Regions from separate parts of the Planococcus sp. 1R117A genome, predicted to be linked through region 1. Evidence: riboswitches for the same ligand, from Rfam matches in the RefSeq annotation. Region 1 holds a riboswitch; the other holds the start of a gene.
The links. Region 1 has a riboswitch for S-adenosylmethionine ahead of ACSFXN_RS00130 (methionine biosynthesis PLP-dependent protein). Riboswitches for the same ligand answer to the same signal wherever they lie in the genome.
Positions count from the first base shown of each region.

Region 2: another riboswitch for S-adenosylmethionine. It lies ahead of ACSFXN_RS06985 (LLM class flavin-dependent oxidoreductase); the one in region 1 lies ahead of ACSFXN_RS00130 (methionine biosynthesis PLP-dependent protein).

Region 1 covers NZ_JBPRLO010000001.1:23,857-31,147, reverse strand. The annotation lists gene ACSFXN_RS00145 (SDR family NAD(P)-dependent oxidoreductase) at 1-61, shown strand, start outside; gene ACSFXN_RS00140 (NAD(P)-dependent malic enzyme) at 534-1,763, shown strand; gene metC (cystathionine beta-lyase) at 2,282-3,457, opposite strand; gene ACSFXN_RS00130 (methionine biosynthesis PLP-dependent protein) at 3,454-4,575, opposite strand; SAM riboswitch class I at 4,650-4,758, opposite strand; gene ACSFXN_RS00125 (antibiotic biosynthesis monooxygenase family protein) at 4,955-5,260, shown strand; gene ACSFXN_RS00120 (hypothetical protein) at 5,257-5,610, shown strand; gene ACSFXN_RS00115 (cobalamin B12-binding domain-containing protein) at 5,629-6,282, shown strand; gene ACSFXN_RS00110 (STAS domain-containing protein) at 6,260-7,033, shown strand; gene ACSFXN_RS00105 (LLM class flavin-dependent oxidoreductase) at 7,139-7,291, shown strand, end outside.
Region 2 covers NZ_JBPRLO010000002.1:317,642-324,932, reverse strand. The annotation lists gene nikC (nickel ABC transporter permease subunit NikC) at 1-825, shown strand, start outside; gene nikD (nickel import ATP-binding protein NikD) at 841-1,668, shown strand; gene nikE (nickel import ATP-binding protein NikE) at 1,703-2,524, shown strand; gene ACSFXN_RS06990 (YkuS family protein) at 2,614-3,192, opposite strand; SAM riboswitch class I at 3,556-3,664, shown strand; gene ACSFXN_RS06985 (LLM class flavin-dependent oxidoreductase) at 3,858-5,243, shown strand; gene ACSFXN_RS06980 (hypothetical protein) at 5,432-5,866, shown strand; gene ACSFXN_RS06975 (S26 family signal peptidase) at 6,355-7,068, shown strand; gene ACSFXN_RS06970 (MFS transporter) at 7,148-7,291, opposite strand, start outside.

The DNA.
Region 1 (7,291 bases):
TTTAGCGAATTTTGTCACGGGTGAAACGATTAAAGTGGATGGCGGCTGGACTGCGATCTAAGCTTAAAAATTCTTAAGGCATGGCGTTAATGAATGGAGGAAAGTGGCTGCATTCGAGATAGGAACAGCCGCATTATCGTAAACTCCTTTTGTCCGGAAAATGTAAACTCACTGCCGCTGCAAATCCGATTCGCTGATTCTTCCAAGATATGCAAATATTGAAATGAACGAGTTCTAGCAAAATTCCTGTCTCCGATGCTGCATCAAAAATGCTTATTTAATGTGAAAGGAATCACAGGTTTGGCGCTTTCCATTGCTAGTGAATCTGCTCTCTCGATGGCAGGGACCGGCAATTATTTTAGATGGGGCTATAGCACCCATTATAGGTTTGGGCAGGAAGCGGCTTAGAAAGCGCTTCCTTTTTTCTTCGTCTCAGACAAAAGGATGAATTGTTATGCCAATGGCTGAAAAAGCCTTCCCTTTTTCTGAAAACTCTTTATAATGAACAATTATGAATAAAGGGAGATGAGGCAATGTCGAACCTAAAAAACGATTCTTTGCATTTGCACCGAAAACATCAAGGAAAGCTGGAAGTCCGATCAAAAGTGTCGGTGAAAAATGAACGGGATTTAAGCTTGGCCTATTCTCCCGGAGTGGCTGAACCATGCAAGGAAATAGCACAAGACCGCCGTAAAGTATACGACTATACGATGAAAGGCAATACTGTGGCGGTTGTCACTGATGGAACAGCGGTTCTTGGCCTTGGCAATATTGGCCCTGAAGCAGCATTGCCGGTAATGGAAGGAAAAGCTGTATTGTTCAAGGAATTCGCTGGAGTGGACGCTTTTCCGATTTGCTTGAATACTACCGATGCTGAAACAATCATACAGACTGTTAAATTGCTGGAACCCGGTTTTGGCGGCGTAAACTTGGAAGATATTTCCGCTCCGACATGTTTTATTGTCGAACAGCGTTTGAAAGAAGAAATGGGCATTCCGGTTTTCCATGATGATCAGCACGGAACTGCGATTGTCACATTAGCTGGCTTGACCAACGCATTGAAATTAGTCGGAAAAAATATTTCAGAGACGAAAATAGTCGTCAACGGAGCAGGAGCTGCCGGTATTGCGGTGGTTAAGCTATTGAGAAAGTTCGGTTGCAGCCAGTTGATTATGTGCGACACGAAAGGCGCGATTTTTAAAGGACGGACGTATGGCATGAATCCGTTCAAGGAAAAAGTGGCAGAAAATACAAATCCTGAACGTATTGAAGGCTTGCTGAGTGAAGTGATCAAAGGAGCAGATGTCTTTATCGGGGTTTCGGCAGAAGGTGCTCTTACCCAGGACATGGTTCGCAGTATGGCTCAAGACTCGATTATTTTCGCAATGGCTAATCCAAACCCTGAAATTTTACCGCATTTGGCAAAAGAAGCAGGCGCCCGTGTAGTTGGAACAGGCCGCTCTGATTTCCCGAACCAAGTCAATAATGTGTTGGCATTCCCGGGGATTTTCAGAGGCGCATTAGACATACAGGCAAGTGAAATCAATGACGAGATGAAAGTTGCAGCTGTACATGCCATTGCCGGTTTGATTGAGGAAAAGGAAATTCATGATGATTACGTGATTCCGGCTCCATTCGATCTGCGGGTAGCCCCAGCAGTGGCGGCAGCTGTTGCAAAAGCTGCAGTGGAAACAGGTGTAGCAAAATACGCATCTGTGCAGGAAAATCAGTCAGTTGAAGTTGCGGCCGGGTCAGGCAGTTAACATATATATAGAAGAAAGCCGTTCAATCTAATCGATTGAACGGCTTTCAGGCTGTCGAGAAACTCTCGGCAGCCTTTTCCATTTCGCTCCAGGGCGGACGCTTTTCGCGGGGGGCGGCCTAAGCCTCCTCGCTCGCTGGCGCTCCCTGCGGGGTCTCAGGACTCGCCCTATTCCCGCAGAAGTCGCCGCCTTCCGCTGCATTCAGCTCTCTGTTGTCACTTTTAGAGACTCTCTAAAGTGGGACGGTTTAAGAAATTCCTCTCTTGTTTATTCCTACTCACCTAGATATGGAGCCAACCAGCGGAGACGCCTGCGGGATAGCGAGACAGCCGAGACCCCGCAAGGCGCGAAGCGGCTGAGGAGGCTTGGCGCTCGCCCGCGGCAAGCGCAGCTGGTTGGCGGAATATCGGTTAAGGGATGACCTTATACAAATTTCAACTTTCCCAACAAGCTGAAAGCCGTTCAATCTAATCAATTGAACGGCTTTTTTTATTGGACAAGAGGAGGAAAGTTGCTTTTTATCGTATAGACGATGTGATTCCGGCAGATTCCCGGACTTTCTGCAATGCTTGTTCCAAGTCTTCCAGTAAATCATCGGTATGCTCCAATCCGACTGACAGGCGCAATAATCCGTCTGTAATGCCCCGCTTTTCACGTTCTTCTCTCGGCATAGAGGCATGGGACATCGTCGCTGGGTACGATAAAATCGACTCGACTGCGCCTAAGCTGACAGCGAAGATGGGAATGCGCAAGCTCTCAACAAACGTCCGGGCAGCTGCTTTATCTGCCAAGCGGAGAGATAGGACCGCTCCTGCGCCTGAAGCTTGCCGTTCATGAATCGGATATCCCGGATGGAAACGGAATCCGGGATAGAAGACTTCTTCGATCACCGGATGGCTGTGCAGATAGTCGGCGATGATGCGGGCTGAAGCGGCTGACTGTTTGAGCCGTGCTCCCAAAGTTTTAATGCCTTGGATCAAATTATAGGAATCCTGAGCTCCCAAAATCGAACCGAAAGTGTTTTGGATAAACCCGAGCCGGTCTCCTAGTTCCGCATCTTTGGTAACGGCGAGCCCTGCGATAATATCGCTATGCCCGGACAAGAACTTCGTCGCACTATGTAAGACAAGGTCCGCTCCAAGGTCCAACGGATTTTGATAAAGAGGAGTCATGAAAGTATTATCGACAAATGTCAGGCAATCGTTCGCTTTCGCCAGTTTTGCAGCGATTTCAATATCAGTGATGTTCATCACAGGATTAGACGGCGTCTCAATATAAATCACTTTTGTATTCGGCCGGATTGCTTCTGCCATTTCACTTAAATCGGTCATATTGACGAACGTATAATCGATATGGAATTTATTCAGCACTTCTGTAACGAAACGGTAAGTGCCGCCGTAAACGTCTTCAGAAATCAAAACATGATCGCCGGCTGAAAGCAGCATAAAAGCGGAAGAAATGGCAGCCATGCCAGAAGCGAACGCAAAACCGCGCGTGCCGTTTTCAAGTTTGGCAATGGTTTCTTCCAGCTTCAAGCGCGTTGGGTTTCCCGAACGGCTATAGTCGAAAGGGCCGAATTCGTCAAAGCTGGGCTGATGATAAGTTGAAGATAAATAAACAGGGACGTTCACTGCGCCAGTCTGTCGGTCAATTCCGGTTGAGTGGATAAATTGAGTTTCCAAATGATCGGTCATAAGCGAAGAGCCTCCTTTTCAAGTTTGGCGAAAGCCTGGGTTAAATCAGCAATTAAATCGTCAGCATCTTCAATGCCGACTGAAAACCGGAGCAGGCGATTACATATGCCGCGGCGCAGCCGTTCTTTTTCTGGAATATCCGCATGAGTTTGGGTCGCCGGGTAAGTGATGAAACTTTCCACTCCGCCAAGGCTTTCTGCAAAAGCGATCAGACGGATGTTTGAGAGGAATGGAGCAACCCATTCTTCTTTTTGCAGCCGGAATGACAGCATGCCGCCTTTACCGGGATATAAAACTTGTGAAATGACGGGCTGTTCTTCTAAAAAAGCAGCAATCTTTTTGGTGTTATTTTCATGCTGCCTCATACGGAGAGGCAAAGTCTTCAATCCACGAATCAAAAGCCATGAATCGAACGGGGACAGCACGGCACCGGTGGCATTATGCATAGTGGCTAATCGCTCACATAGGCTTTTGCCTTTTGCGGCAATCACTCCAGCTAATACATCGTTATGGCCGCCTATGTACTTAGTGGCGCTATGGATGACAATATCCGCTCCTATTGCAAGTGGCTGCTGGAGATAAGGGGTTAGAAATGTATTATCGACAATAAGCAATAAATTGTGCTTTTTTGCGAGTGCTGCATAAGCTCGGAGATCTATTTCCTGCATCAATGGGTTCGTTGGAGTTTCGATAAACAACGCCCGTGTTTGAATGGTGATTTGCTGTTCAGTTGATTCAACATCTTTGAATTCTGCATGAGTAGCCTGGATATTGTAGACGTCGGCGAAATGGCCGAGCAGCCGATAAGTTCCGCCGTAAATGTCTTCTGGCACCAACAGCTCGTCACCTGGACGGAACAGCGACAAGACAAGTTGGATAGCCGCCATTCCAGAGCTGCAGGCAAACCCTGCATCTCCTTCTTCAAGGTTCGCGATGCCTTCTTCCAAAATGCTGCGTGTTGGATTTTTTGTACGTGTATAGTCAAACCCTGTCGACTTGCCAAGTGCTTCATGCGCATATGCTGTCGATAAGTAAATAGGAGGGCTTACGGCTCCAGTTTTTGCATCACTGTGATTCCCTAATTGCACCAATCGTGTTTCCAAGCTGTGTTTCGCCATTTTCATCATCCTTTCAAATAAAAAACAGGGGCTTTCTTCAAAAAGAAGAAAGCCCCTGTTCAGGAAGCACAATCTTCTCATCTTCAAGGCAATGTGGAATGCCTTTTGGAATTAGCACCGTGGCCGCGAGGCTGGTTGCTGAGACATCACAGGGCCAAATCCCTCCGTCTCTCTTGATAAGAAATAAATTTATGAAGTTGTGTACTGTTCGATATTTCAAAGTTTAGAGTATTTGGCAGGGAAGTGCAAGGCAAAATTAAAAGTATTCAAAATTATTATGTTAATTTTATGAAATGACCGATTATAGTACATTTCTTTTAATTCGAATAGCGAAAGGTTATAATAATCAGTAACAATTCAGCAAATGGGGAATATAAAGATGTACATTGTAACATCAACAGTAGAAGTACCGGAAGATAAGACAGCGGATCTCATCAAAATTTACCAAAATCGGTCCCGTCGGGTGGATCAGGCTGAAGGCTTTCATCAGTTCCGGCTGATCCAGAATACCAAAAAGTTAAATGAACTGACTGTACATTTGGAATGGCATTCAAAAGAAGCTTATTTGAAATGGGTCAGAAGCAAGGAATTCAAGGAGATCCACGAACTTGAAAAACATTACCCCGACAAGGCACTGGCAGGAATTGTGCCGAAAGTGCGGCAATATGAGGTCGTTGCCGAATGAACAAAGCCATTAAACAGCAAATTGCGACGGAAACGGCTAAAAGCATTTACAAAGCCTATCCCAATCTTTGGGACCGCTTCGGCGAGCGGGGCTTCCAGCATACAGAGCAGGACAACCACCATCATCTGGATCATCTTGAGACGGCTTTTGAACTTGAAGATAAACAAGTGTTTCTGGATTACAGCCGCTGGCTCGAGACAGTTCTAAACAGCCGCAACGTGGAAACCGCGCTAATCATTGATAATTTTGAACGGCTCATTAATATTCTTCCAGGAAAGACGGGAAAGCAAGAAGAAATTTTTATGCTGGAATGTCTTCAGGAAGCGAATGCATTGCTTTCTAAACCGTAGCAAAAGGAGGTTGTTCAATTGCTTCAGCCAACCCAATTAGCGGAGTTGTTTCTGCAAGGAGAAGATATGGAAGCGCTGCGCCATATCCAGTCTTTTCTCGGAGACCATAGCCGCAAGGAATTGTTCGACGAATTGTTGACGCCAGCGATGTACCATATTGGCGCATTATGGGAAAACAATGAAATCACAGTTGCTGATGAGCATTTGGCTACAGCGATCTGCGATTTTGTAGTGTCTGCTGTTGAAAATAGGAGATTGGCAGAAAAAGGCCTGGAAAGAAAAGCCATGGTGCTGGGGCCAGAAGGCGAAGACCATTATATCGGATTGAAAATGGTGGCTTCGCTGTTCCGGGAGCATGGCTGGTCTGTGAAGTATCTGGGGCCGAATCTTCCGCTGCTCCACGCTTTAGATGCAGCAGAAAAGTGGAAACCGGATGTTATTGCTTTGTCAGCTGCATTAGTTTACAGATTGCCCTTATTGAAAAACTATGTAAAAGAATTTTTGGCATTGGAGCACAAACCGGCTGTTCTGGTTGGTGGGCGGGCAGTCAATGTCTCCAATCTGAATTCTTTAAGGAGCAGCGGGGCCATGGTTGTGAAAGATTTAAACCAATTGGAACTTTGGATCAAGACGGGAGAGAGGCCTGAAAATGACTATGAAATCTCAATTTAATGGTTTGCCGCTCCCGGCATTGAAAGTCGATAATGAATTATCCGTCATAGATTACTCTATTGAAGCCCTTGATTTATTTGGGGAATGCCATAACTTTACCGATATTGTGGATGAAGGTAGTTTGCAAAAAGCACTAAATTTGCTGAGTTCCGATTTTCTTCAGCAAACATTCGAACTTAATTTCATTTCAAAAAAAGGCGATTTACTTTTAGCAGATGTCTATGGCAAACGCAACAATCCGATGGGTTTTTCTCTTGTCATTGTGCCAAAGGATAACCAGCTGCAACACATCTCAGACCAACTGTCTAAGCTTCGCGAAAGACTAAGGGAAACCGATTACGATCTTTTCCAGGAAAAAGAGCGGACACTTGAATTGCTGCAAAAAGTGCGTGAATTATCGGCACCGTGTATCCACTTGGACAGAAATCGTCTGCTCGTCCCTTTGTTCGGCGATTTGACTGAAGAACAGGTACTGGCATTCACGCCACGGCTGTTGGCGAACATTTATGAAAATCAAGCAGAAACAATCATTTTTGATTTAACAGCGCTGGGAAAAATTATGGATGAAGGTCTTCAATACTTGGATGCCCTGCTTCAATCATTAAGCATCATGGGAACATCAAGTGTTTTTACAGGAGTCAAACCGGAGCATGCAAAACGGCTGTATCGTATCAGGACAAAGCAGCCGATGTGTTTTGCCGCCTCTCTTCAAGACGTACTGTCTTCCGATAAATGGCCCAGTAAAAGCTGACTCTTTTCTTGAGAGCCAGCTTTTTTTATGTCTCCTTCCATGAGCGGAAAAGATGTATTTAATTGGCAAAATCGATACAATATGAGGGATAAGGAGTGAAGATGAATGCACATAAAGAAATTTAAAGATATACCTTTATCTGTTTTGGATTTAGCGCCGATTAACGAAGGCAGCAACGCCTCCGAATCATTCCGCAACAGTGTTGAGCTCGCGCAGCATGCTGAGGAATGGGGATTTAACCGTTACTGGCTGGCAGAA
Region 2 (7,291 bases), on a different contig from region 1:
AGCATTCGAATTGCCGCAAAAAAACAGCCGGCCATCATCCTATGCTCTGTCATTTTATTGGCCTTTTTCCTTGCCGCTATTTTGGCGCCGTGGATTTCGCCGCATGATCCCATACAAGTGAATTTGGCACTCAAACTGATTCCTCCTTCACTGGATTATCCATTAGGCACCGATCATCTTGGCCGCTGCAATTTGTCGCGCCTTCTCTATGGTTCACGTGTCTCCTTAGGTTTTGCATCGCTGATTTTTATTGCTTCCTTGGGATTCGGGCTGCTGGTCGGAACGGTTGCCGGTTACAGAGGCGGCTTGGTCGATAGCATCCTGATGAGGTTTTGCGAAGGCGTCATGGCGTTTCCAAATCTAGTCCTTGTTCTTGGAATCGTCGGTTTGCTTGGACCCGGGTTATGGCAAGTGGTTTTAGCATTGATGATGGTCCAGTGGGTCTATTATGCCAGAATGATCCGCAATATGATCGTCGGCATGAAACAGCAGAATTTCATACTGGCAGCACGGATCAGCGGGTCTACGACGGGGAAAATCATCCGGCGGCATATGATTCCAAATGTGCTGCCTCCAATTCTGGTTATGGGAACGCTTGAAATGGGATGGGCAATCATGGACATCTCAGCGCTTTCGTTCCTTGGCCTGGGCATCCAGCCTCCGACTCCTGAGTGGGGCGCTATGATCCATGAAGGAAAAGGCTTTATACGAAGCCAGCCTGAATTGATGCTTTATCCGGGCTTGATGATTTTGTTTGTTGTCATTTCATTTAATGTGCTGGGCGAGTCATTATCGGAACGGTTTGGCGTGAAAAAACATTATTGAAAAGGAATGTGGCTGATGGAAAAACATCGCAATGTTTTGCAGGTGAGCGACTTGAATGTCGCTGTAAAATCGGAGCAAGGCATGCTTTCTCTGGTTCACAATCTCCAATTGGACATGAAACCCGGGAAAGTGCTGGGCCTTATCGGAGAAAGCGGGAGCGGGAAATCAATCACTTGCATGGCGCTGCTCCAGTTGTTAAATCTGAAAACATCACAAGTAGAAGGCAGCATCCAATTGAATGGCCGTGAACTCAATGGACTAAAGCCGAAAGAGATGCGGAGCGTTCTTGGAAAAGAGATCGGATACATCATGCAAAATCCGATGAACGCTTTTACGCCTGTATTCACCATCGGCAACCAATTTGTTGAAACCATCCGGAGCCATACGGTCCTGACCAAGAAACAGGCAAACGAATTGGCGGTTTCTTCTCTGGAAGCGATGAATCTGCAAGAACCGGCCAAGATTATGCGGAAATATCCTTTTCAGCTGAGCGGCGGGATGCTCCAGCGCGTCATGATCGCAATTTCGATGTGCCTGCGCCCATCTGTCGTGATTGCCGACGAGCCGACAACAGCCCTTGATGTGACCACCCAGATGCAAGTGCTTAAGGAACTGGATCGGCTCCGGACGGAATGCGGCACTTCAATCTTGCTGATTTCACATGACTTAGGGGTAATTTCGGAACTGGCCGACGAAGTGGCCGTGATGCAAAAGGGACGGATTGTGGAAAAAGCAGATGTCTTCCAACTATTCGATCACCCTCAGCATGTCTATACAAAAAGACTGCTCCAAGCCAGACCTGTTTTGCCAATAAACGAACAGATGAAAAAACTGGTTATCTAGAATCGGCAGGCAACGAGCGGAAAGGCGGGAGTCTATGAGTTTACTGGAAGTCAAAAGCGTTACACATGCCTACGGCCCGAACCGTTCTTTTTGGCGCAAGGAAAGAGAATCACCGGTTCTTTCCGATGTGTCTCTTACTATCGAAGAAGGGACGTGTTTGGGGCTTCTTGGAACAAGTGGGGCAGGCAAGAGCACGTTAGGCAAAGTCATTCTGGGGATGGAGAAGCCGGAAGAAGGCAAAGTCATTTTCCAAGGCCAAGACATTTATACAATGGATTCCATTACCCGAAAACGTCTCAGAAGAAATCTTCAAGTGGTCTTTCAGGATAGTTATTCATCGGTGAATCCGCGCATGACGGCGGAAAAGATTATCGGGGAGCCCTTGGAAAATTACGAAAGGCTGTCGGCATCCGAGATGAAACGGACGATTGCGCATTTATTGGATATGGTAGGGCTGGATGCGGAAGATATGAAAAAATACCCCCGGCAGTTCAGCGGAGGGCAATTGCAGCGGATCAATATTGCCAGAGCGATCGCTTTAAAGCCGAAATTGATGGTCCTGGATGAATCCGTCAGCAGTCTCGATATGGTGAACCAAACAAATATCCTGAACTTGTTAAAGGAATTGAAATCGGTCTATGGCCTTTCTTATCTATTTATCACCCATGATATCAGAGCTGCCTATTCCATTTCGGATGCTTTAGCAGTCATGGAAAAAGGCAGGTTGATCGCAACCAGCCAAGACAAAAATGAAATTTTTTCTTCACAGCAACCTATTGTAAAGAAACTAGTCTCTTCTATTCTTTCGGAACATCCCCGCAACCGAACGATTGCTTCTGACAAAAGTTTTGTTTGATGCAGGATCAAGCAGGCAAGCTGCCATATATAAAAAGCCGAAGAATCCACTGGGAAGTGGGCGCTTCGGCTTTTTTTATCCTCGTTATTTTAATTCAATGATGAAGAATCTCTTGAAGTTTCAGTGCCTTGCGGGTCTTTAGACGAGCTGGAAACTTTCTCTTTCACTTGAGTCGTGGCTTCCGTGGCTTTTTCTTTAGCCTGGTTGGCCAAGTCAGTTGCTTTTTCTTTCACTTGGCTCAATTTTCCGCTTCCATCACCGCTCGAATTGCTGCTGGCTAATTTTTCTTTGACGGTAACTTGGAGTTCTTTGCCGCTTTTCGGTGCTAAAAGAAGGGCCACTACCGAGCCGATCGCTGCTCCGCTTAAGAGGCCTGCGAAAAACCCGCTGCCGGATTCACTTTTCGCTGCATCCGGCTGGCCTGGGATTTTCCCAGCGCGCTGCAAACGTTCTTCCACTTCGTCAACAATTTCGTTAACCGTGCTTCCGCTTACTTCCACTAAGGAGCCCTTGAAGCGAAGGTGGTCGTAGCTTTCAGAATTGCGGACGACCAGGACATCGTATTTGGCTGCTTTTTCTTTCTGGTCAAGCATGTCTGCCTGATATCCTCTTTTCCCTAATGCGAGTTGGATGTCTGTAAACGGATGTTCTACTGCGATTCTTGGCATATTATCAAACCTCTTTCTTTATTATCGTTATTCTAGTGTCTTTCCCTATCTGGTCCATTAGTTAAACATATGCACGATAACTTCTATGAAATTTTGTAAGAAAATAGAATGTATAGATGTGAGAACTAGAGAAGAACGCTAGAAAGCAGAGGACATTATTTGATGGCAGTAACCAAGAATCAAAAAAAAGCATCAGTTGTTTTTTTGAAGTGCAAAGGAATTTCATGGAGCTACCATCAAAATAAAGTTCTTCTTCATACAATTAATCCAAGTTAAACAATAAGACTTATAGGATAAATAAAATTTTCACAAATTACGTTGACTTTCCATTGATTTAATATTATGATTATTTTTAATTTAATAATCTTATCCAGAGAAGCCGAGGGACTGGCCCGTTGACGCTTCAGCAACCTCTGACATTTGTCAGAAAGGTGCTAAATCCAGCAAGAATTTTATTCTTGGGAGATAAGAGCGGGATTGTGTACATATACAGCCTTCTTTTCTCTTTTATCGAGAAAAGGAGGTTTTTTATTTTGTTCATTGTCCTCAAATTTAAATACGGCAAGTATATAAAGAAAAGGCAATAGTAAATCCTCAAATCAATCATTGTGTTAAAAAGGTTAGTTGAAACACCAAAAACGGTGCACACAAAGGAGCGGATTTTTATGACAAACAAACGGATTTATTTAAATGCATTTGATATGAACTGTGCAGGCCACCAATCACCTGGGCTCTGGACGCACCCCGAAGATCAATCGCATAAATACAAAGACAGCGAGTATTGGATCGAATTGGCGAAGCTATTGGAAAAAGGAAAGTTCGATGCCATCTTTATCGCGGATGTCCTCGGTACATATGATGTCTATAATGGCTCCAGAGATGCCGCCGTCCGGCAAGGGGCGCAGTCTCCTGTCAACGATCCGCTGCTGGTCGTGCCGCTTATGTCAGCAGTCACGAAACATTTGGGGTTCGGTGTCACAGCTTCCGTTACCCATGAACATCCATACACTTTTGCCCGCCGGATTTCTACGCTGGATCATTTAACAAAAGGCCGCATCGGCTGGAACATTGTGACTTCTTATCTCAAGAGCGCGGCTGTCAATATCGGGTTAGACGACCAGATCAAGCATGACGAGCGGTATGACATTGCCGAGGAGTATTTGGAAGTGTGCTATAAATTATGGGAATCCAGTTGGGAAGAAGATGCCGTGCTGCTGGATAAAGTGAATGGCATTTATACAGATCCTGAAAAAGTGCATGATATCCAGCATGAAGGGAAATATTATAAAGTGCCCGGTGCCCATTTAACGGAACCTTCCAGACAGCGGACACCTGTCCTTTACCAGGCTGGCGCTTCTAAAAAAGGTGTGGCTTTTGCCGGAAAACATGCTGAATGTGTCTTCATCGGTCCGCCGAATATTGAACTGGCCAAAAAAACGGTAGATAAAATACATGCGGAAGTTGAGAGTTCCGGGCGGAAGAAAGATGATGTGAAGATTCTTGCTTTGCTGACGCCGATTGTCGGCAAAACTGAAGAAGAAGCGATTGAAAAATACAATGACTATAAGAAGCATATCAGCCATGAAGGGGCTCTCGCCTTGTTCGGAGGTTGGACCGGCATTGATTTGTCCGGCTATGCACCGGATCAGCCGCTTGAATACATTGAAAATGATGCCATTCAGTCCGCTTTGGAAAACTTCACCAAAATCCTGCCGGGCAGAAAACCGACGGTCAATGACATTAAAGAATATGTCGGCATTGGCGGACTTGGGCCATTCACTGTCGGATCTCCAGAGCAGGTTGCCGATACGCTTGAAAAATGGGTAAATGAAACAGGCATCGATGGCTTCAATATCGCTTACGCTATCACACCTGGAACTTTTGAAGATTTCATTGAACTCGTTGTGCCGATTCTTCAAGAGCGGGGACTTGTGCAAAAAGAATACGAAGGAAATTCTTTGCGTGATGCTTTATTTGGAGAAGGCGCTCATTTATCGCCTGTCCATCCTGGAAAACAATATACACGTGTGCCAGTAACGGCAAACAATTAAAATTACTCGATCAGCAGGGAGGAGAAGTGCTTAAAAAAGCGCTTCTTCTTTCTTTTTTGATTGCAAACGACTTTTAAACAAGCTAACAGGAAATTATTTCAAGTTAATGAAACCATCTTTCTTTTCCCATCGTATATAAGCATACAATGAATAGTTCCCGTGCAATCCCTATGAAGGAGGAGATGGTTTTGAAACGATTTCTATATTATTTCGCCTGGACAATAGTTCTGGGATTTGTATTGTATTTTGGCATGCAGCTTCAAGAGCAGTTGAATGAGATGGCGCAACAAACATTTGAGCCAGCTGCGCTGAGAGTGTTTATTGCACTTTTCCCTGTAGCATTGGGGTTGCTGCTGCGTACTCCGAAATTTCTTCTTGAAGCGAAAGAGAACAAGTCTCGAAAGTTCGACTGGCCCATTTTTGCTGCAATTGGTTTGCCATCACTTTTTCTGGTATTGATGTCTTTTTTGCCTTTCATGCCGTTCATAATAGGATGGATTGCCATTCCGGAAATCATCTTAATAGGCGGAACGACTGTACCGACAGTTGCTGGACTGGTTTTTGGTTACGTATTGCTGGATAGTTTTAATAACAGAACTATGAAAGAAGCGACAAGAACTTGAGGGAAGGCTGATGTCGGCCTGGACACCGTCTTCTCTTTGGTTGGGGATTTTTAATGATTGAACCTAATTTGATTCATTTGCCGTCTATGGGGTGTTCCGGAAAGGACGGGTGTTAAGTCGGTGCAGAGAGGTTTTGAGACCAAGACATCCAATGATGAACAGATGAAAAACATCACGGAGAGTCATGGAGGAAGTTTTCGTCAGTTTTCACCAGAAATCCAGCCAGTCTGAACACCGATCTTCCTTAAAAACCTACCTTTCCAAACCTACCATCCATAAATGCCAAGTACCACCAAAAAAACATCAATCTCCTAAACTGCTTTGAAAATACCATCAAAACCAGAATTAGAAGAGCAAAAAAGCTATTGAGAGATAAGGTCGGCCCAAGAGAATGTGAGGATTACAAGATGAACAAATTTAAACAAAAATTGGACAAGTTTATCGGGAATTACCCTCTCTTCAAGGAACCAATAAAAAGAAAATTTTTAATGAAGATGAAAAAAGAGGATAAGGCATCTGGTGGAAAAGGGATCGGACCATTCAAATATGCGGCTATGTTGGTGTTGCTCATGGCAGTTGGAACGTTGTTCTCCTTGCTCGCTTTGAACGAAAATATTTCGGTTCCTTCCACCTCCACACAGGAAAATCCGGTTCTTACAGACGCTGGAACGGAGGCGATTATTCAGCTATTTACAGAGTATGAAGAACCACTAGAAGTATTCGACTTTAAATACGATTCAATGGACAGAGGAAATCATGATTATACAGAATATCCATTATTGATTGACCCTCAACCCTACACGGAAAAAGAGATTGCCAGAGGAGATGTCATCGTCTATGAAGCGGAATTTTTTAATGGGATGCAGCGAACTGTGGGGAGAGTGATTGGTTTGCCGGGGGAAACGGTAGAAATCATCGATGGCCAAATCTATATCAACGGCCGGAAATTGGACACTTTTTATGGCCGTGCACATCGAGTAGGTATAAGCTCAAACGCTGAATACAATAAGGTACTGATAGAAAATGGAGCAACTCAAAATATTGATTCGATGAAGGAAATTTTTTCACAAACTACAAGAGAATTCCAGTTGGCTGAAGACGAAATCTTTGTTGCTGGAGACGATTGGTTTCGAGGCAGTCAGCATAGGTTGACTGTTTCTGAAGTTCAAGCTGAAGTGCTAGGATATTATCAAGGCAGCTAATAAACACTGGCACCGAGTCCAACGCTGCTTTTTTCAAGCTAAGGGTCTTGGGAAAGCCGGATAAAAAAGAGCAGGGAAGTTAATCCCCTGCTCTTGGAATTGCTTGTTTAGGTGTTTTCCAGAAATACGTTAAAGCGATGCCGATTGCCAGTACGACAGTCGCAAAATAGAAAGGGTAGTTAAGGTCGATATCAAACAGAATGCCTCCGGCAATTGGCCCGAT